One region of the Faecalibacterium sp. IP-1-18 genome, then DNA from elsewhere that is predicted to be linked to it. Evidence: predicted binding sites of a transcription regulator. Region 1 holds the regulator's gene; each other region holds the start of a gene.
What was found. Region 1 encodes Rex, which represses fermentation and respiration genes when NADH is low (regulators of the CRP and FNR family bind a similar motif). Its sites were predicted from a motif close to ATTGTTAANNNNTTAACAAT; they were not measured.
Positions count from the first base shown of each region.

Region 1 (5,318 bases):
CAGTGCGGAACAGGTTGACGCAGGCGATCTTGAAGTTCAGGATATAGGCAATGAACAGCGCGAAGATCAGCTTCAGGGGCACGGTGATAAAGGCGTACTTGAAGGTGATGATCAGCGCCTTGGTGATCTTTCTGGTGTGGAATGCGGTAATGTAGTTGGCCAGACCAACAAAACTGGTGCCGTCCTTGAAGAAGTTCATATCGGTGAAGCTGTAATACAGCGACTGACCGAAGGGAAACGCCTTAAAGACGAGAAAGCCGATGATCCAGGGAATCAGATAAAACAGACCCTGATACTTATCGACCCATTTCTGGAACGGAGTTCGTGCGCCGGCGGGCGCATTACTTTTTTTCATCCGAAATCCTCCTTTTACAGGATTTGAAGCAGACAGTGCAGCAGGTCACAGACCGGTAACAATTCTTTCAAGGTTTGATAACCATTCTCCGATAAAACAAGGGCACCTGTCGTACGGGCGGCAGATGCCCTTATTTATTTCAGATACTGAATATCCGGTTCTGACCGCTGTCAGAGAGAGGTAAGCTTAGCCGATGGTGTAGCCGACAGACTCCATGCCGTCCAGCAGAGTCTCGACAGCCTCTTCAGGGGTCTGATCGCCGTAGTCGATGTTATCGAACACTTCCTGATAGATGCCGGTGCCGGAAGCCTTCAGGTCGTTGTTCTCGAACAGGGGATCCAGCTTGTTGGTGGTGAAAGCCATGACCTTGGCGTTTGCCTCAGCAACCAGGTCCTTGACAGCGCCGGCGTCCTGAGCGAACTTCAGGCCAGCCTTGGAAGCGGGGATGCCGCACTCAGAACCCATGATGGAAGCGCCCTTTTCCTCGTTCAGCAGGAAGTTGATCAGGGTAGCAGCCTCGGCAACGTTCTTGCAGGTCTTGGTGATAGCCAGACCCATGGACACCTTGGAGAAGCCGCCGTTGTTATCGCCGAACTTGATCTCCTCGCCGACGGTGAAGCCGTCCTTGTTGCTGTCGTCCAGAGCGGAAGAGTACTTGCTTGCAGCGGAATCCCACTCGAAGATGCCTGCGATCTTACCGGTGATCCACTCGTTGGACTGGTGGGTAGCGGTATCGGAGTTTGCAGAGTAGTAGGTCTTCAGGTTCATCATGACGTGGTTGTCCACCAGGCTCTTGATGAAGGCCAGACCCTCAGCGATCTCGTCCTCGGTGTAGTTCAGGGTGGAGGTAACGGGATCTGCCCAGTCCTTGCCGTACTTGGACTCGAGGTAGAACACCATCAGGATCATACGGTCGTATGCGCCCAGGTGCATGGGGTAGTAATCGTCGCCCAGCTTCTCCTGGAAAGCCTTACCGGCAGCCATCAGATCGTCCAGAGACTTGGGGACCTCGGTGATGCCAGCCTTATTAAAGGTGGTCATGTTCCAGTAGAAGATACGGCCGGTCATGGAGACGGGCACGCACTGCTGGCTGTTGGCCACATAGCAAGCGTCCATAGCAGCGGAATCCCACTGGGTCAGGTCGATGAACTTGGAGGTGGTGTTCAGATCCACGAACTTGCTGCCGTCGGCAGAGTAGTTGTACAGCCAGTTCCAGTTCACCTGGCAGACATCCTGAGCGTTGCCTGCGATGAAGGCAGCAGCCATCTTCTCTTCCCAGCCGGACCATGCGGCGAAGGTGGGCTCCACGGTGATGTTGGAGTGCTCAGCCTGGAAAGCCTCCAGAGCGCTCTGGTAAGCAGCGTGACGGCTGTCGCCGCCCCACCAGCTGATGCTCAGGTTGACGGGGCCGTCAGACAGGGCCAGGCTCTCGTCTGCGGAAGCAGCGGGGGCCTGAGAAGCAGCGGAAGAAGCGGTGGAAGAAGCAGCGGGCTTGCTGCCGCAGGCAGCCAGCAGACCTGCAGCACCGACAGCGCCGGTAGCCATCAGGAAGTTACGACGAGAAATTGCCTTGCTCATTTTTGTTCTCCTCCTAATAGAAAACATCTTCATGTAGGGGGCCTGCACATGCCCCCTTGTATACAATTATGATAACAAAAGCCACTGAAAAAAGAAAGATGCAAATTACAGTGATACGGGATAAAAACGTACAAATATTGCCCTTGTTTTCGCGTGCAATTCGACGTCCTTGCCGAAATGAATAAACTTGCGCTGAAAAACTGTGCAACTTGTATACTTCAATGACTTGCATAAAAATCTGGGATGCAACAAGGGCAGAACAGGAAAAATCTCAATAATTCCTGTTACATTTACCGTTCCGCCTGTAATTTTTTGTGCTCTGCCGTCCCCCGTCGCTCTCTTCTTCTCCCATTCCCTCTCCCCTCCGTCGAGTAACTGCCCGGTCCGAACTGATATATCAATAGTGCAAAAAACGTGCGAATTCCGCCCGGTTGATATATCAGTTCCTCTCGCAAAATGCAACAAATTGATATATCAGTCTGTATACAGCCTGTTGGAGACTCTGGCGGGGAACCCCTTCCGCAAATCACGCAAAAAAGCCGCTGCACCCGGCGCGGTACAGCGGCTTGTATACAACATAAAAGTATCTCAGTTTTTCCTTGCAGCGTAAAACGCCCGCCGTGCCTTGAAGTAGCACTGGGGGCACATGCTGACATACTGCACATCGTTTTCAAGGTCGATGGCTACCTGCTCGCCCTCAAAGACGAACCGTCCGTTCACCTTGCGGCAGTTGCAGATGGCCTTGCGCCCGCAGGTGCAGATGGTCTTCATCTCCTCGATGGTGTGCGCCAGCTCCAGCAGACGGGTAGAACCCGGGAAGCCCTTGAGGGAAAAATCTGCCCGCAGACCGTAGCAGATCACCGGGATGTTCAGATCTACCGTGATCATGAACAGCTGCTCGGCCTGCTCCGGGGTAAAGAACTGGCTCTCGTCGCACAGCACACAGGCCAGCGGCCCGGAAGCAGCGTTTGCCGCCTGCACAGCTTCGAACACGTCCAGCTCCGGCGGGATCAGCAGGTCTGCCTTGCGGCGCACGCCCAGACGGCTCACCAGTTCTCCGCCGCCCTTAGTATCCACCTGCGGCTTCAAAATGAGCACCTTCATGCCCTGCTCTTCGTAGTTGTGTGCCACCTGCATCAGCGCCGTGCTCTTGCCGCTGTTCATGGCACCGTAGCGGAAATACAATTTTGCCATGCCGTCACTCCTGATTGCGCAGACGGTAGCCCAAGCTCATCAGGCTGTCGCCCAGATGGACGTTTTCCACCACCACATTGGGGTACGACACCGACAGGTCATAGTGGGAGAAGTTCCAGAAGCCCTCGATGCCCAGATCCACCAGCCGTCCGCTGACCTGCTGTGCACCATCACGGGGTACACAGAGCACCGCCACCTTGGGCTTGTTTTCCTCGCAAAAGGCCTCCAGCTCGTCAATGTGCCGGATGCGGATACCGCTGATCTCCTTGCCTACCTCGTTCTCGGCCACGTCAAAGGCCGCGATCAGCTTGTAGCCGTTGGTGTCGGTGGTGATAAAGCGGCTCACAGCCTTGCCCAGGCGGCCGCAGCCGATCAGAATGGTGGGCAGACGGTCGCCGTTGCCGAACAGCAGACTTTCCAGAATGGAAAGCAGGTTCTCCACCGAGTAGCCGATGCCCTGCCGTCCGTTCACGTCACCGATGCAGTTAAAGTCCTGCCGCACCTGCGAGGCGGTGGTGCCCATCTGAGAGGCCAGCTCCCGGGAGGAGATGCTGGTAATGCCATCGGCCTGCAAGGAGCGCAGATACCGGTAATATTTGGGGAGACGCTTGATCACAGGGATCGATGCTTTCTGGGGGGTGTTCATAGCAAAATTCTCCTTTCTGCCCAACGCGCTGCAGCTTCTGCCGCCATGCAAGGGGCTTCTTTGCGCGCAGAGAGATGTTCCGTTTTATCCTGTTATATTATTTAAAGTATACAGCATGAAAGGCGAATGTCAAATACCTATTTGTAAAAAAGCAAAAAATTCACAAAGTTTTTTGTATTCGCTCTCCTGCATACTTCCCCGGCAGCCGGGGGATACTGACCCCACAAAGACCCTGCTACGGAAGGAGAACGCGCATGGATACGGCAAAAGACACCCCCGCAGAGCAGCACCGGATGGAAAAAGAGGATATTGAGGATCTGGGCACGGTCACCCTGAGCCGGGGCGGTCATGTCATCCACTGCCTGACCGTCATCGGCCAGATCGAAGGGCACACCGAAGCGCCGCAGGGGCAAAAGACCACCAAGTACGAGCACGTCATCCCCCAGCTGGTGGCGGTGCAGGAGGACCCCCGCATCGAGGGGCTGCTGGTGCTGCTGAACACGGTGGGCGGCGATGTGGAGGCCGGCCTTGCGCTGGCAGAACTGATCGCCAGCATCTCCAAGCCCAGCGCCACGCTGGTGCTGGGCGGCGGGCACTCCATCGGCATCCCGCTGGCGGTCAGCGCGCGGCACAGCTTCATCGTCCCCACCGCCACCATGACGGTGCACCCGGTGCGGCACTCCGGGCTGATCTTAGGCGTCCCGCAGACCATGCACTGCTTTGAGCAGATGCAGCAGCGCATCACCGGCTTTGTGGCCGCCCACAGCGGCATGCCGGAAAAGCGCTACACCCAGCTGATGCTCCACACCGGGGAACTGGTCATGGACATGGGCACGGTGCTGGACGGACGCCGTGCCGTAAAGGAAAAGCTCATCGACGAGCTGGGCGGTCTTTCGGACGCGCTGGCGTGGCTGTACGGGGAGATCGAACGGGGGTAAGGCCTTGCGTCTCCCCGCCGGACGATTTGAACTGCGCTCCGCGTTCGCTTTGCGCAGGAACAGCGGAAAAATTATTTTTTATTTCGCGTTTGTCGCGCTTTGCGGAGCGCTCCAAACGCCTTTTCACGAGAGGGGCTGGGTTCGTTCCATTTTCCTCAAGAAAAACAACATTATGGTTTGCCATTTTTGCCCTTGCGTGGTACAATAATAGAATCAATTATTGTGTCTATGGGAAGTTGGGGAACAGAGTAGAATGGCAACGAAAAAACGAAAATCAACGAAACGGCGTACTGCTGCCCGCCGTAAAAAGGCAGAGCAGCGGCTTCCGGCAGGGCTTGGCACCCTGTTCGGCGGCCTGCTGCTGATGGTGCTGGCCTTTGTGCGGGGCGATTCCGTATGGCGGGTGCTCCATGATGTGCTGTTCGGGCTGTTCGGCTGCGGCAGCTTTGTGCTGGGTGCAGCCGTGTGCTGTCTGGCCGTTTTGTACACCCGGGGCGAGGAGCTGCTGTCCCGCATCCTCAAGCTGGTGCTGGGGCTTATCTTTGTCTGCGGCACGGTCATCGTGTTTTCCGATATCCAGCCGCAGGGGCTGTCGGCGCTGCAAATG
Region 1 covers NZ_CP094472.1:586,163-591,480, reverse strand. Annotated here, with positions in the region: gene MTP43_RS02830 (carbohydrate ABC transporter permease) at 1-355, opposite strand, end outside; gene MTP43_RS02825 (ABC transporter substrate-binding protein) at 542-1,933, opposite strand; gene MTP43_RS02820 (thymidine kinase) at 2,522-3,127, opposite strand; gene MTP43_RS02815 (redox-sensing transcriptional repressor Rex) at 3,132-3,773, opposite strand; gene MTP43_RS02810 (ClpP family protease) at 4,028-4,711, shown strand; gene MTP43_RS02805 (DNA translocase FtsK) at 4,965-5,318, shown strand, end outside.

Region 2 (5,318 bases), 570 kb from region 1:
AGCACCCAGATGCTTTGCCATTTCCAGCACGCCAAACCAGTGGTCGGCATGGCTGTGCACGCCGCCGGTGCCCACCAGACCCATCAGGTGGATGGCCTTACCGGCCTCGATAGCAGCCTTCATGTTCTTGACCAGCACAGGGTTCTTGAGCATCTCACCGTCATGGATGGACTTGGTGATGAGGGTCAGCTGCTGGTAGACGATGCGGCCTGCGCCCATGTTGGTGTGGCCGACCTCGGAGTTGCCCATCTGGCCGTCGGGCAGACCGACAGCCATGCCGGAAGCATCAATGGTAGTCATGGGGTACTTTGCCATCAGAGCATCCAGATGGGGGGTCTTGGCAGCCACCACGGCGTTGCCAAAGGTCTCGTTCGGCACCCAGCCGAAGCCATCCATGATGCACAGAAGAACAGGTTTCTTTGCCATAAAATTGAATCTCCTTTGAATTTATCACGCGTTGCGGGCAAGGCTAAGCGCCCTGCCTGCGGGAGTGCAGCCTGCGGGGTGCATAACACCCGAGCGGCTGCTGTAAAAACAGATCAGCGCCCGGCTCAGCGCTGAAAAAACGGCGCAGCCGGGCGCTGAAACAGCTTAGTTAAGAAAAGGCAGTTGCTCAGCCCTTGGTGGCTGCATTGACGATGACAGCAAAGTCGGGAGCCTTCAGGGATGCGCCGCCGATCAGGCCGCCGTCCACGTCCTTCTTGCTCAGCAGCTCCTCGCAGTTCTTGGCGTTCATGCTGCCGCCGTACTGCACGGTGGTAGCCTCGGCCACGGCCTCGCCGTACAGCTCGCCCACCACCTTGCGGATCTGTGCGCAGACTTCCTCTGCCTGATCGGAGGTAGCGGTCTTGCCGGTGCCGATGGCCCAGACAGGCTCGTAGGCGATGACAACATTTTCCATCTGCTCGGCGGTCACGTCACGCAGAGCGATCTTGGTCTGCATACGAACCAGCTCCTCGGTAACGCCCTCCTCGCGCTGCTGCAGGCTTTCGCCCACGCACAGGATGACCTTCAGACCGGCGTTCAGAGCAGCCAGCGTGCGCTTGTTGACGGTCTGGTCGGTCTCTGCAAAGTACTGACGGCGCTCAGAGTGGCCAACGATAACGTACTCCACGCCCAGATCCACCAGCATATCGGCGCTGATCTCACCGGTGAAAGCACCGGACTTCTCAAAGTGGACGTTCTCGGCACCGACGTGGATGTTGGTGCCCTTGGTCTTAGCCACAGCGGTGACCAGATCGGTAAACGGGGTGCAGATAACCACCTCGCAGGTAGCGTCCTTCACAGCGGGGATCAGCTCGTCCACCAGAACAGCAGCCTCGGAGGCGGTCTTGTTCATCTTCCAGTTGCCAGCGATAATAGCCTTGCGCTTTGCCTTATCCATTGTTATTTTCTCCTTACCTTCGTAACTATTCACAAATTGCCTGCACAAAAAGAAAAGATGCGGCGGCGTAAATGCCGCCGCACCCATTGTGATGCCGGAAAAATTATGCGTTCTGGATGACTGCAATGCCGGGCAGTTCCTTGCCCTCCAGATACTCCAGAGAAGCGCCGCCGCCGGTGGAGATGTGGGTCATCTTGTCGCCCAGACCCATCTGCTGCACAGCTGCTGCGCTGTCGCCGCCGCCGATGACGGTGGTAGCATCGCTCTCAGCCATAGCCTTGGCAACAGCCAGAGTACCGGCTGCCAGAGTGGGGTTCTCGAACACGCCCATGGGGCCGTTCCAGACAACGGTCTTGGAAGCCTTGACAGCGTCAGCAAACAGCTTCATGGTCTCGGGGCCGATGTCGCAGCCCTCCATGTCAGCGGGGATCGCGGTGACAGGCACCACGGTCACGTCCACAGGAGCGTCGATGGGATCGGGGAAGTCCTTGATGCAGGCTGCATCCACAGGCAGCAGCAGCTTGACGCCCTTCTCCTTGGCCTTAGCCATCATTTCCTTGCAGTAGTCCAGCTTGGTGTCGTCGCACAGGCTCTTGCCGACCTCGTAGCCCTGAGCCTTGACGAAGGTGTAAGCCATGCCGCCACCAATGATCAGGGTATCGACCTTCTCCAGCAGGTTGGAGATGACGTTCAGCTTATCAGCGACCTTAGCGCCGCCCAGAATAGCGGTGAAGGGACGGACGGGGTCGTTGACGGCGTTGCCCAGATACTTGATCTCCTTCTCCATCAGGTAGCCGACAGCGGTATCCTTGATGTAGTCGGTGACACCTGCGGTGGAGCAGTGTGCACGGTGGCAGCTGCCGAAGGCGTCGTCCACATAAGCATCAGCCAGAGAAGCCAGCTCCTCGCTGAACTCGGGCATGTTCTTGGTCTCTTCCTTGCGGAAACGGGTGTTCTGCAGCAGAACGACATCGCCGTTGTTCATAGCAGCCACAGCAGCCTTTGCGTTCTCGCCCACAACGTTGTCATCGTCAGCAAACACAACGGTCTTGCCCAGCTTTGCGCTCAGAGCCACAGCAACGGGAGCCAGGCTGAACTTAGCCTCGGGGCCGTTCTTGGGCTTGCCCAGGTGGCTGCACAGGATGACCTTTGCGCCATCGTTGACCAGCTTCTGGATGGTGGGCAGTGCTGCGTTGATGCGGTTCTCGTTGGTGATGACACCGTCCTTCATCGGGACGTTGAAATCGCAGCGGACAAGCACCTTCTTGCCGCAGTAGTTCTGATCGTCGATCGTCTTCTTACCTAAACCCATGGTAAAAACTCCTCTCAAGTTATAATTCTGAACCAGAGTCTCGCTCACAATCGGGGCGTTGCCCCGTACAGCTACTATTATAAACAAAAACTGCGTGTATTGCAAGGACATGAGATAGATAATTGTTTAACAAACATTTGCCATTGTTGCACGGAAATGTGTCTATTTTGCCCGAAGTGCGGTTTTTTCTGCCCGCAGACGCCGGAAATGCTGTTTTCCTTCACGACAAAAGGGGTCGAAAAACGCCCACAGGCGTTTCTCGACCCCAAATAAAAATAATTTTTCCGCTGTTGATGCGTTATGCAAAATATTCCTGTGCGCGGCGGGCGGCATCGTTGATGCAATCCCGCAGCTGGTCCAGCGTATCAAACTTTTTGCTGGGACTCAGGTAAGCGTGGAACTCCACCACCGGGTCGGTGCCGTACAAGTCACCAGAAAAGCCCGGGATAAAGGTCTCGCAGGTCACCTTGGTAGCGTCATCGTTCACGGTCGGGCGGCTGCCCAGACCGGTGGCCGAGGGATACCACACCCCGTTGATGCAGGTGCGGGTGATATAAATGCCGCTGCGGGGCATCTGGAAGCCCTGCGGGTACAGCTGGTTGATGGTGGGCACCCCGAGGGTGTGCCCCAGTCCTGCCCCGTGCTGCACCGCAAAGCGGATGGCGTAGGGCATGCCCAGCATAGCGTTGGCGGCCGGGATGTCCCCGCCCTCCAGCGCGGTGCGGATGCGGGTAGAGGACACCGGCTTTTCCTCAAACTGAGCCATGGGCACCACCACTACCTCTACCCCAAGAGGGGCACAGAGGGTGCGCAGCAGCTCCGGCGTACCGGCAGCCTTTGCACCAAAGGTGAAGTTTTCGCCACAGAACAGCGCCCGGGCGTGGCAGTTTTCCACGATGCCGCGCACGAACTCCTCCGGGCTCAGTGCCTTGATCGCCTCAAAGTCCGGGGTGAGGTAATACTCCACCCCAAGACTGTGGATCAGGGCGTGCTTGTCCTCGGTGGAGAGCAGGCGCTTGCCCTTCATTTTATTTTCCACCGGCAGGCGGAAGGTGAACACCGCCGGAGCTGCATCATGGGTCTTTGCCCACTGCACAGCCCCTTCGATCACCGCCCGGTGGCCGATATGGATGCCGTCAAAGTAGCCCATGGCCACGGCGGTGCCTTTTTCAGGCTGTGCCAGCGGCAGCGGGGCAAACTGAGAAATGATCTGCATGGGTCTTGTTTCCTTTATTGCTCAATTACGTTCCACGAACAGTTTTTCCACCCGGAGCACCCCGCCGTTGATGTTAGCAAGGCCAAGGAACTGCCCGGCGGCATTGCGCACCCGGTAGCGTCCGTCTGCTGCGGGGTAGTGGCTGGTGGGACAGCCGTTGTACAGGTGCTGCTCCACCCATGGCTCCACCATCAGCAGCGGCAGCGGGGTGAACACGCTTTCCACCGGCAGCATCAGTGCTTCCAGTGCAGCGCTCCCCTGCTCCTTTGCGGCAAGAATTTCTTCCAGCGTGTGGGCATCTGCTTCGGTGTACAGACCGGCAGCAGTGCGGCGCAGCGCGCTCATGGTGCCCTTCTGCCCCATTGCGGCGGCGATATCCTCCAGCAGGGTGCGGATATAGGTGCCCTTGGAGCAGCGCACCGTCAGTACATACTCGTTTTCTGCCGGACTGCCGCCGTACTCGATGCCGTAGATTTCAATGGGGCGCGCCTTGCGTTCCACGGTCACGCCCTCGCGGGCCAGCTTATACAGCGGCTGGCCGTTGATCTTGACCGCCGAGTACATGGGCGGCACCTGCATCTGCGGGCCAATAAACTGCGGCAGCACAACCAGCAGTTCCTTCTCTCCGGCGGTGACGGGTGCAGTTTCCAGCACCGTGCCGGTGCTATCGCCGGTATCGGTGCGTGCGCCCAGACGCAGGGTGGCGCGGTAGGTCTTGTCGTGGTTCAGCTGCAGATCCACCGCCTTGCTGGCACCGCCGCAGAACACCGGCAGAACGCCGGTGGCCATGGGGTCCAGCGTACCGCTGTGCCCCAGCTTGCGGGTGCCCAGCACGCCGCGCAGCTTTGCAACCACATCAAAGCTGGTCCAATCCATGGGTTTGTCTACGATCAGGATGCCCTGCATCATGCTTCCTCCTGCGGTGCGTCCAGTTCGGCTTCCACCTCTGCAAGGATCGCGTTTTTGGCGTTTTCAAGGTCGCCCAGCAGCTCACAGCCCGCTGCGCGGGTGTGGCCGCCGCCGCCCAGCCGCCGTGCGATGGCACAGGCGTCCACGCCCTTTGCGGTGCGCACGCTGATGCGGTAGCTGCCGCCGGGCTGCTGGCGCAGGGTCAGACCCACCTTGACTCCCTCGATGCTGATGGGCAGACTGGTCAGTTCCTCCAGATCTGCGGGGTCTACCCCGCTCTGCCGGATCTCGTCCCTCGTCAGGTAGATCAGGGCGCAGCGGCCGTCCAGATAGTACTCCAGATGGTTGCGGGCGATGCGCTCGGCCTCCATGCGGGCACGGGGCTTTGTGTCGAAGAGCAGGGTGTTCAGCTCCTCTACATGGCAGCCGGCTTCAATAAGCTTTGCCGCCACCGTGTGGGTGTTGGCTGTGGTGGAGGAGAACTTGAAGCAGCCGGT
Region 2 covers NZ_CP094472.1:1,154,036-1,159,353, reverse strand. Annotated here, with positions in the region: gene gpmI (2,3-bisphosphoglycerate-independent phosphoglycerate mutase) at 1-426, opposite strand, end outside; gene tpiA (triose-phosphate isomerase) at 614-1,384, opposite strand; gene MTP43_RS05515 (phosphoglycerate kinase) at 1,488-2,696, opposite strand; gene ribF (riboflavin biosynthesis protein RibF) at 2,995-3,912, opposite strand; gene truB (tRNA pseudouridine(55) synthase TruB) at 3,934-4,818, opposite strand; gene MTP43_RS05500 (DHH family phosphoesterase) at 4,818-5,318, opposite strand, start outside.
Region 2: the regulator Rex is predicted to act here: its motif matches at 2,811-2,830, upstream of MTP43_RS05515 (phosphoglycerate kinase).

Region 3 (5,318 bases), 880 kb from region 1:
AGCGTTGTCAGAGCAGATGCGGAAATCGCAGCTCATAGCCAGCTCGTTGCCGCCGCCCAGTGCAAAGCCGTTGACGGCTGCGATGACGGGGATGGGGAAATGCTCGATCATCAGGAACACATCATTGCCCAGCTTGCCGAAGGCCTCGCCTTCTGCCTTAGTCATGGTGCTCATAGAACCGATATCAGCACCAGCAACGAAGCTCTTGTCGCCTTCGCCGGTCAGAACGATGCAGCGGACAGTCTCCTGATCGACTGCCTCAAAAGCAGCCTTCAGGTCAGCCAGAACCTCGGGGTTCAGGGCGTTCAGTGCCTTGGGACGGTCGATGGTAATGATCTCAACAGCGCCCTGCACCTCGGTTTTTACAAATGCCATTGTGAAAACCTCCATTTCATACAGTTCAGTTTTTTCAAAACAGCCCCCGGAACGCGGGAGAGCTCTCCGGTTCCCTCCGGCGCTCCGGGTCTGTGGTTCAGTCAGGATTCAGAGAAAGAGTGCTTAGTCCATCTCAACGATGGTAGCGCAGCCCATGCCGCCGCCGATGCACAGGGTAGCCAGACCCTTGTGAGCGCCACGGTGCTTCATAGCGTACAGCAGGGTGACCAGAATACGAGCGCCGGAAGCGCCGACCGGGTGACCCAGAGCGATTGCGCCGCCGTTGACGTTCAGCTTGTCCTTATCAAAGCCCAGAGCCTCGCCGACAGCGATGGACTGTGCTGCGAATGCCTCGTTGGCCTCGACCAGATCCATATCAGCAACGGTCATGCCGGTCTTGGCCATGACCTTCTTGGTAGCAGCGATGGGGCCCAGACCCATGACCTCGGGCTCAACGCCTGCCAGAGCACCGGCGACCCAGGTTGCCAGAGGCTTCACGCCCAGCTCCTTAGCCTTCTCCTCGCTCATGACGACCAGAGCAGCAGCGCCGTCGTTGATGGCGGAAGAGTTACCAGCGGTGACGATGCCGTCTTTGGTGAAGGCGGGCTTCAGCTTTGCCAGAACCTCGGGAGCGCTCAGACGGGGGCCCTCATCGGTATCGAACACGGTGTCGCCCTTCTTGCCCTTGATGACAACAGGAACGATCTCGTCCTTGAAGGCGCCGTCCTTGATGGCCTTGTCAGCCTTCAGCTGGCTGTTGTATGAGAACTCGTCCAGCATCTCGCGGGTGATGGGGCTGTAGCCGTACTTCTTCTGGTAGGTCTCGTTGGTGCAAACGTTCTCAGCGGTCATGCCCATGTGCTTGTTGAAGCCGCAGGCATCCCACAGTGCATCGTTGACCATGGTATCCACGATCTCGCTCTTGCCCATGGGAGCGCCCATGCGGTAGCCATAGCGAGCCTTCTGCAGTGCGAAGGGAGCCATGTCCATGTTCTCCATGCCGCCTGCAACAACGATATCAGCATCGCCTGCCTCGATCATCTGAGCAGCCATGTTCACGCAGTTCAGACCAGAGCCGCAGACCACGTTGACGGTGACGGCGGGGGTCTCGATGGGCAGACCAGCCTTCAGGGCAGCCTGACGAGCGACGTTCTGGCCCAGACCAGCCTGAATGACGCAGCCCATGTAAACATGATCGACCTGCTCGGGCTTGACGTTTGCACGGTTCAGAGCTTCCTTGATAACGATGGAGCCCAGCTCAACAGCGGGAACGTTGGCCAGAGTGCCACCGAACTTGCCGATAGCGGTGCGGCATGCAGATGCGATAACGATCTTTTTCATGTGAATAGCCTCCTGAATTGTGTATGTGTGTTACTTATCGGTTACCCATTTATCAAAACGCCCTGCGGCATTTTTGCGGTATCAGATTTTTCCCTCTCCCGGAGCTGTGCGTATTTTTCGCTGACGGCTTTTTCCACATTGGGTGTGACGAACTTGCTGATGTCACTGCCGTAGTACGCCGCTTCCTTTACGATGGTGGAGGAAAGATAACTCCATTTGATGCTGGTGGCAAGGAACATGGTCTCGATGCCGGGCATCAGTGCGTGGTTGGTCTGCGCAAGCTGGATCTCGTTTTCAAAGTCCGTTACTGCCCGCAGCCCGCGCACCATTACGGATGCGTGACGCTTTTTTGCGAACTCCACGGTCAGGCCGTCGAAACTTTCCACGGTCACGTTGGGGATGTTCTTGCAGCATTCCTGTAGCATAGCCACCCGCTCTTCCACTGTGAACAGCGGATGCTTGGCGCTGTTGATCAGCACCGCCACAATGAGGTGGTCGTTGATCTTTGCTGCGCGTTTGATGATATCAAGGTGTCCCTTGGTGACCGGATCGAACGACCCGGGATAAACTGCTGTTGCCATCGGTCAGTGTCCTCCTTGTGCGCTGTAATTACTAAGCGCGATGTGGTTCTGCCATGATAGCACTTTCCAGCCTTGGGTGCAACCTGAAACTGCTGCGGTGCGTTTTATCGTTAAATTTTAAACGAATCATCCCGCACTGCTCCGCAGTTGCTTCCCACGCTATTAGTAAAGCACATCGTCAAAATTTTATCAAGTCTTTTTCTCAACTTTTTTGTTTTTTGCGTACCAAACAATCCCCACATAAAGCTAAGAAAACTGTTCATTCTGCTATACTGGCTGTTTTTTAGCCAAAACTATTGATTCTACACTTTGTTAATGTTATAACTAAGTTGAGCTGTTCTGCGCAGAGCGGAGCACACACTGCTGCCTTGTTTATAAGGTTACCATACAGATGTGGCAAAACGGTGTGCATTCCGCAAAACAGGCGTAAAACGGCTGCATCATTTGTCCGCACAGAATTGTTTACAATTCTTTTATGTATTTTAAGAGAGGATGGTTTATAATGGATTGCAAGGAACTGTACGCACAGAAGCTTATGACTGCTGCGCAGGCTGCCGCTCTGGTCAAAAGCGGCGACTGGGTGGATTACGGCTGGGCTGTGAACACCCCTGTGGCCGTGGACGCCGAGCTGGCAAAACGCCTGCCGGAGTTGGAAGGAGTCAACTTCCGGGGCGGCATCCTGATGTGGGTGCCGGAGATCTTCCAGATCGACGACCCCGCTGCCCACATGACCTGGAACAGCTGGCACATGGGCGGCATTGAGCGCAAGGCCATTGCGCAGGGCTTCTCCTTCTACTCCCCCATCCGCTACTCTGAGCTGCCCCGCTACTACCGCGAGAGCAATGACCCCGTGGATGTGGCAGTATTTCAGGTGACCCCCATGGACGAGCATGGCTACTTCAACTTCGGTCCCAGCGCTTCGCATCTGGGTGCTGTGTGCGAAAAGGCCAAGAAGATCATCGTGGAGGTCAACACCAATATGCCGCGCTGCCTTGGCGGCATGGAGAACTGCGTACACGTTTCTCAGGTAAGCGGCATCGTGGAGGGCGCAAATCCCCCCATCGGCCAGATGGCAGCTGCCGGTGCCGCTACCGAGGTGGACCTGAAGGTAGCCAACCTCATTGTGCCGCAGATCCCCAACGGTGCCTGCCTGCAGCTGGGCATCGGCGGTATGCCCAATGCCATCGGCGGGCTGATTGCACAGAGTGATCTGAAGGATCTGGGCGTGCACACCGAAATGTATGTGGATGCCTTTGTGGATATTGCCAAGGCCGGCAAGATCAACGGCAGCCGCAAGCAGCTGGACAAGGGCCGTCAGGTCTACGCCTTTGGTGCCGGCACCCAGAAGATGTACGATTACCTGAACGATAACCCGGAGTGTATGTCTGCCCCGGTGGACTACACTAACGACATCCGCAGCATTTCCGCACTGGACAACTTTATTTCCATCAACAATGCCGTGGATATCGACCTGTTTGGTCAGGTGAATGCCGAAAGCGCCGGTGTGAAGCACATTTCCGGCGCAGGCGGTCAGCTGGACTTCGTGCTGGGCGCATACCTTTCCAAGGGCGGCAAGAGCTTTATCTGCCTGTCCTCCACCTTCTTTAATAAAAAGACCGGCCAGCTGGAAAGCCGCATCCGTCCCACGCTGGAGAATGGCAGCATCGTTACCGACACCCGCGCCAACGTGCACTATCTGTGCACCGAGTATGGCTGCGTGAACCTGAAGGGCTTGACCTCTTGGGAAAAGGCCGAGGCTCTGATCAGCGTGGCACACCCGGACTTCCGTGAGGAGCTGATCCGCGAGGCTGAAAAGCTGCACATCTGGCGCAGAAGCAACAAAATTTAATAAGCGCTGTGGGTATTCCCGCTGCCCGCAGCAGGAATGGAGTTTGTCATGATGGACAAAAAGCCGCACATCAAACCGTATCTCTATGGGATGCTCGCAGGGTTTGGTGCCATTGCACTGAGCATCATCTTCTTTTTCCTTATTTACCGCTTTGACGGCTTTGGCTCGGCCATCTCTACCCTGACCGGCATCCTGATGCCCTTTATCTACGGTGCCGTCATTGCCTACCTGCTCAAGCCGGTGTGCAACAGCATCGAGAGCTTTCTGCGCCGGTTCATCCCGGAAAAGATGAACGGTCTGATCAACGCGCTGTCCGTGGCGCTTACCATCCTGTTCGGGCTTTTGCTGGTGTATGCACTGGTCATGATGATCGTGCCGCAGCTGATCACCAGCGTGACTACCCTGTACTACACCGCGCAGGCCAACATTACAAAGTTCATGAACTGGGCAAACCATCTGGAGTTTATTGAAAAGAACGAACAGATCACGGAGCTGCTCAATTCAGCCTACGCTGCTCTGAACACCAATCTGGACACATGGAACACATGGCTCAAGAACACCCTGCTGCCCTCCATGCAGAACATCCTGAGCGGCGCAGCCATTGGTGTGCTGAACGTGGTGACGGTGGCCAAGAACCTGATCATCGGCATCATCGTGGCGGTGTATATGCTGGCCAGCCGCAAGCGGTTCGTGCAGCAGGGCAAGCTGGTGTTGCACAGCATCGTCCGCCCCCGCTGGGCGCAGCTGATTACCGAGGAAGTGAAGTACGCAGACCGGATGTTCGGCGGCTTCATCAACGGCAAGATCATGGACTCTGCCATCATCGGCGTGCTGTGCTATATCGGCTGCCTGATCTTCAAGTTCCCCAGTGCGCTGCTGGTGTCGGTGATCATCGGTGTGACCAACGTGATCCCCTTCTTCGGCCCCTTTATCGGTGCCATTCCGGCCACGCTGCTCATCCTCATCCAGAGCCCCATCAAGGCGCTGTGGTTCGTGCTGTTCGTGCTGGTTTTGCAACAGCTGGACGGCAACATCATCGGGCCCAAAATTCTGGGCAACACCACCGGTCTTTCCAGCTTCTGGGTACTGTTCGCCATTCTGCTGTTTGGCGGTCTGTGGGGCTTTGTAGGCATGATCGTTGGCGTGCCGCTGTTTGCCGTTATCTACGATGT
Region 3 covers NZ_CP094472.1:1,468,041-1,473,358, reverse strand. Annotated here, with positions in the region: gene MTP43_RS07010 (enoyl-CoA hydratase-related protein) at 1-375, opposite strand, end outside; gene MTP43_RS07005 (acetyl-CoA C-acetyltransferase) at 499-1,716, opposite strand; gene coaD (pantetheine-phosphate adenylyltransferase) at 1,758-2,297, opposite strand; gene MTP43_RS06995 (butyryl-CoA:acetate CoA-transferase) at 2,800-4,146, shown strand; gene MTP43_RS06990 (AI-2E family transporter) at 4,195-5,318, shown strand, end outside.
Region 3: the regulator Rex is predicted to act here: its motif matches at 2,606-2,625, upstream of MTP43_RS06995 (butyryl-CoA:acetate CoA-transferase).

Region 4 (5,318 bases), 600 kb from region 1:
TGAATTTTGCACACGCAGAAGTGGCAACACTGGACCCGACGACCATGCGTACCCTGTGCGAGGAGTACATCGCAAACAACTACATCGACCCGGAGACCAGCGAGCGGCTGGGGGTCAAGCGCGGCCTGCGCAACCCGGATGGCACCGGCGTGCTGGCCGGCCTGACCAACGTCTGTGACGTTGTGGGCTACAAAAAGGATCAGGAGGGTCATGTGATCCCCACCCCCGGCAAGCTGATCTACCGGGGCGTCAATATCAACGAGATCGTGGACGAGGCTTACCGCAACGACCGCTTCGTGTTTGAGGAAGTGATCTGGCTGCTGTTGTTCGGCAGCCTGCCCACCCGGGAGCAGCTGGACGATTTCTGCGAGATCCTGGCAGAATCCCGCGCCCTGCCGGACGGTTTTATGGACACCATGAACGCCCCCTCGCCCAATATCATGAACAAGTTGCAGCGCTGTGTGCTGGGCCTGTACTCCTACGACGACCGCGCCGAGGATCTGAGCCTTGAGAACATCCTGAACCAGAGCATCAACCTGATCGCCAGCATGCCCACCATGATGGTGAACGCTTACCAGATGAAGCGCCGCTACTACGATAAACAGAGTATGTTCTTCCACCTGCCCAAGCCCGGCCAGAGCACGGCAGAGCACATCCTCAGCACCTACCGCCCGGATCAGAAGTTCACCCACGAGGAGGCAAAGCTGCTGGATATGTGCCTGCTGGTCCACGCAGACCACGGCGGCGGCAACTGCTCCACCTTTACCACCCGTGTGCTGTCCTCCTCCGGTACGGACACCTACTCGGCCATCTCTGCGGCCATCGGTGCTCTGAAGGGCCCCAAGCACGGCGGCGCGAACCTGATGGTCAACCGCCAGCTGCAGGATATCCTCAAGCACGTCGAGAACCCGGAGGATGACGATGAGGTGCGCGAGTATCTGCGCCGCATCCTGCGCAAGCAGGCGGGCGACGGCTCCGGCCTGATCTACGGCATGGGTCATGCGGTTTACACCATCAGCGATCCCCGTGAGGTCATCCTGAAGCAGCGCGCAAAGCATCTGGCCTACGAAAAGGGCTTTGAGGAAGAGTACAATATGCTGTGCAGCATCGAGCGGCTGGCACCCGGCATCTTTGCTGAGGAAAAGGGCAGCTCCAAGCCGGTGTGCGCCAACGTGGACCTGTTCAGTGGCCTGATCTACAATATGCTGGGCATCTCGGAGGATCTGTACACCCCGCTGTTCGCCATCGCCCGTGTGCCGGGCTGGTGCGCACACCGGGTGGAAGAGGTGATCTTTGCCAACCGTATCATCCGCCCGGCCTACAAGTATCTGGGCGTGCGCCAGAAATATAAGCCCATCGAGGAGCGTTAATGAAACCGTTAGAGTTCGTTGTTGTCCTGCTCTGCGTGCTGCTTGGCCTTGGCCGCGGCGCAGACCTTGCCTTTGCCACCGACGCGGCCACCGGTCTGTGTACCGCAGGTGCGGTGTGGTGGCGGTATCTCGTCTTGGGCGCTGTGGTGCTGGCCGCAGTGCTGGCCGGGCGCAGCCGCCCGCTGCCCCCGGAGCCGCTGCGCAGCCGCCGCCCGGCGGCAGGCGTGCTGGCCTTTGCCGGGGCAGTGTGTATGCTGGCTGCCGGTGCAGCACAGTTTGTGCTGGCCGCCGGTACGGTAAGCACCTTTGTGCGCATTCTGCTGGAGGTGGCCTGTGCCGTGTGGCTGAGCAACCTCGGCCGCAGCTGGCTGCGCGGAGACGGCTGGAAAACGCCCGTCGGCGGTCTGCCGCTGGCCATTGCGGGCAGTGCGTTGTTCTACTGGAATGTGCTGATGCGCTTTATGGAGAACAGTTCCAGCTGGCACCGGGTACAGCCCACGGCAGCAGTCTGGCAGGAGATGGCGGCGTTGCTGCTTCTGGCGGCGCTGGCGCGCACGCTATATCTGCCCCGGCCGGAAAACGGCCGCACCCTGCACGCAGCGGCGCTTGCAGCCTTTTGTCTGTGCCTGTGCTGGGAGCTGCCCCGGGTGCTCCTGCTGTTGGCAGCAGGCTTTGGCGGCGGCATGGCGGCGGTGTTGCCGGAACTGCTTTCCGGCCTTGCGCTGTGCTACATCGGCGGTATGGGGCTTGCCTGTATTGGGCAGGGAAAAGCTGGAAATAACTGACAAAAGCGACTGCGCACCCTTGGTGTAATTGAACAAAAGCTTTGTGGCGAGGTGCATAAAATCGTACAAAAGCCAAAAAAGATAAAATTATGTTGTTAATTTTTTAGCAGACACTTGAAAGTTTGCCGGTTTTGGTCTACAATAAAGATACCGTGATTTATCCGATTATGGGTAAAATAATTAGGAGGTACTATTACAATGGCTGTTAGAGTTGCTATCAATGGTTTCGGTCGTATTGGCCGTCTGGCTTTCCGTCAGATGTTTGATGCTGAGGGTTACGAGGTCGTCGCAATCAACGACCTGACCAGCCCCAAGATGCTGGCTCACCTGCTGAAGTACGATACTGCTCAGGGCTCTTTCTGCGGCAAGATCGGCGAGGGCAAGCATACTGTCGAGTCCACCGAGGATTCCATCATTGTTGACGGCAAGGAGATCAAGATCTACGCTGTTAAGGACGCAAAGGATGCTCCTTGGGGCGAGCTGAACGTTGACGTCGTTCTGGAGTGCACCGGCTTCTACACCAGCAAGGAGAAGAGCATGGCTCACATCCAGGCTGGCGCAAAGAAGGTCGTTATCTCTGCTCCCGCAGGCAACGATCTGAAGACCATCGTCTACTCCGTCAACGAGAAGACCCTGACCGCTGAGGATCAGGTCATCTCCGCTGCTTCCTGCACCACCAACTGCCTGGCTCCCATGGCCAACACCCTGAACAAGACCTATCCCATCGTTTCCGGTATCATGACCACCGTTCATGCTTACACCGGCGACCAGATGATTCTGGATGGTCCTCAGCGCAAGGGCGACCTGCGCCGTGCTCGTGCTGGCGCACAGAACATCGTCCCCAACACCACCGGTGCTGCTAAGGCCATCGGTCTGGTCATCCCTGAGCTGAACGGCAAGCTGATCGGCTCTGCTCAGCGTGTGCCTGTTCCCACCGGCTCCACCACCATTCTGGTTGCTGTCGTCAAGGGCAAGGACGTCACCAAGGAAGCTATCAACGCTGCTATGAAGGCTGCTGCTTCTGAGTCCTTCGGCTACAACGAGGATCAGATCGTTTCTTCCGACGTTATCGGCATGCGTTACGGCTCTCTGTTCGACGCTACTCAGACCATGGTCGCTAAGATCGACGACGACACCTATCAGGTTCAGGTCGTGTCTTGGTACGACAACGAGAACTCCTACACCTCTCAGATGGTCCGTACCATTAAGTACTTCGCTGAGAACTGCTAATCACAGCTCTACGCTCAAAAGTGCTTGAGGTGCCGTGCTGAATGACGGCTGGTACCGGCTTTGCTGGTACGAACATGCGGTGATTGGTACGACAACAGGATATTGAGTTCTACACCCTTCCTTTTGCGGGTCTCCGTGAGAGGAAGGGTGTTTTTTATCTTCCAGCAGGGAGAAAATCCAAAGAAAGGATGATTTACTCCAAGAAATGTGCTATACTGAACTCACAGTGCCCTGGAGCCGATGCACTATGCGGATGACAATGCTGTTGTGCGGGTAGCATCATGCAATGGGGGAAAGCATATATACTTATACACTAATGAAAGTTCACTTTTGGGAACGAGGTAAGCAAGAATGGGAAAGTATTTTGGGACCGATGGCTTCCGTGGTGAAGCTGGTATTGATCTGACTGCCGACCATGCCTACAAGGTTGGTCGCTTTTTGGGCTGGTATTACAATATGCTCCGCGAGCGCAATGGCAACAACGAGCCTGCACGCATTGTAATCGGCAAAGACACCCGCCGCAGCTCCTATATGTTCGAGTACAGTCTGGTCGCAGGACTGACCGCCTCCGGAGCAGACGCTTACCTGCTGCATGTCACTACTACGCCCAGTGTGGCTTACATCGCTCGCGTGGATGACTTTGATTGCGGCATCATGATCTCTGCCAGCCACAACCCGTACTATGATAACGGTATCAAGCTGATCGATTGCTACGGTGAGAAGATGCCCGAGGAGACCCTGCTGCTGGTGGAGGACTACATCGACGGCAAACTCCATGTATTTGACAAGGACTGGCCGGAGCTGCCCTTTGCACACCGGGAGCACATCGGCTGCACCGTGGACTATGTGGCAGGTCGTAACCGCTACATGGGCTACCTGATCAGCCTGGGCATCTACTCCTTCAAGGGCGTGAAGGTCGGTCTGGACTGCGCCAACGGTGCAAGCTGGAATATCGCTAAGAGTGTGTTTGACGCTCTGGGTGCTGACACCTACGTTATCAACAACAAGCCGAACGGGCTGAACATCAACAATAATGCTGGTTCTACCCATATCGAGGGCTTGCAGAAGTTCGTGGTGGAAAACGGTCTGGATGTCGGCTTTGCTTTCGATGGTGACGCTGACCGCTGCCTGTGCGTGGACGAGAAGGGCAATGTCGTCACCGGTGACCACATTTTGTATATCTATGGCTGCTACATGAAGGAGCACGGCGAGCTGATGAACAACACCGTGGTCACCACGGTCATGTCCAACTTTGGTCTGTACAAGGCTTTTGACGAGCAGGGCATCGGCTACGCAAAGACCGCCGTGGGCGACAAGTACGTTTACGAGTACATGGCTAAGAACGGCTGCCGTATTGGCGGTGAGCAGAGCGGTCATATCATCTTCTCCAAGTACGCCAGCACCGGCGATGGTATCCTGACCAGCCTGAAGATGATGGAGGTCATGCTGGCCAAAAAACTGCCCATGAGCAAGCTGGCTGAGCCGCTGAAGATCTATCCGCAGGTTCTGGAGAATGTCCGCGTCACCGATAAAAAGGCCGCACAGAACGACCCGGCAGTGCAGGAGGCCGTCAAGGCTGTGGCTGAAGCGCTGGGCGATACCGGACGTATTCTGGTTCGTGAGTCCGGCACCGAGCCCCTTGTCCGCGTGATGGTGGAGGCTCCCGACCACGACACCTGCCAGAAATATGTCTCTCAGGTCGTGGAGGCCATCAAGAGCAAGGGTTACGCCGTCTGAGGCTGAGTGCTGCGGCGGATGTTGCCCGTGCACCAAAATGCGGGCGGCAGATGCTCTGTGTGGCATGATTCAGCATCTTTTTGTTGACAAACCCGCACTTTTTGCGTATGATAAAGGTAACACTGAAAATTGTGTCAAATTGGCTGTGAAGAGAAGAGTACGCACCGTCTGCGCCTGACAGAAAGCCCGAAGGATG
Region 4 covers NZ_CP094472.1:1,188,590-1,193,907, forward strand. Annotated here, with positions in the region: gene MTP43_RS05650 (citrate synthase) at 1-1,370, shown strand, start outside; gene MTP43_RS05655 (hypothetical protein) at 1,370-2,155, shown strand; gene gap (type I glyceraldehyde-3-phosphate dehydrogenase) at 2,354-3,385, shown strand; gene glmM (phosphoglucosamine mutase) at 3,737-5,122, shown strand.
Region 4: the regulator Rex is predicted to act here: its motif matches at 2,247-2,266, upstream of gap (type I glyceraldehyde-3-phosphate dehydrogenase).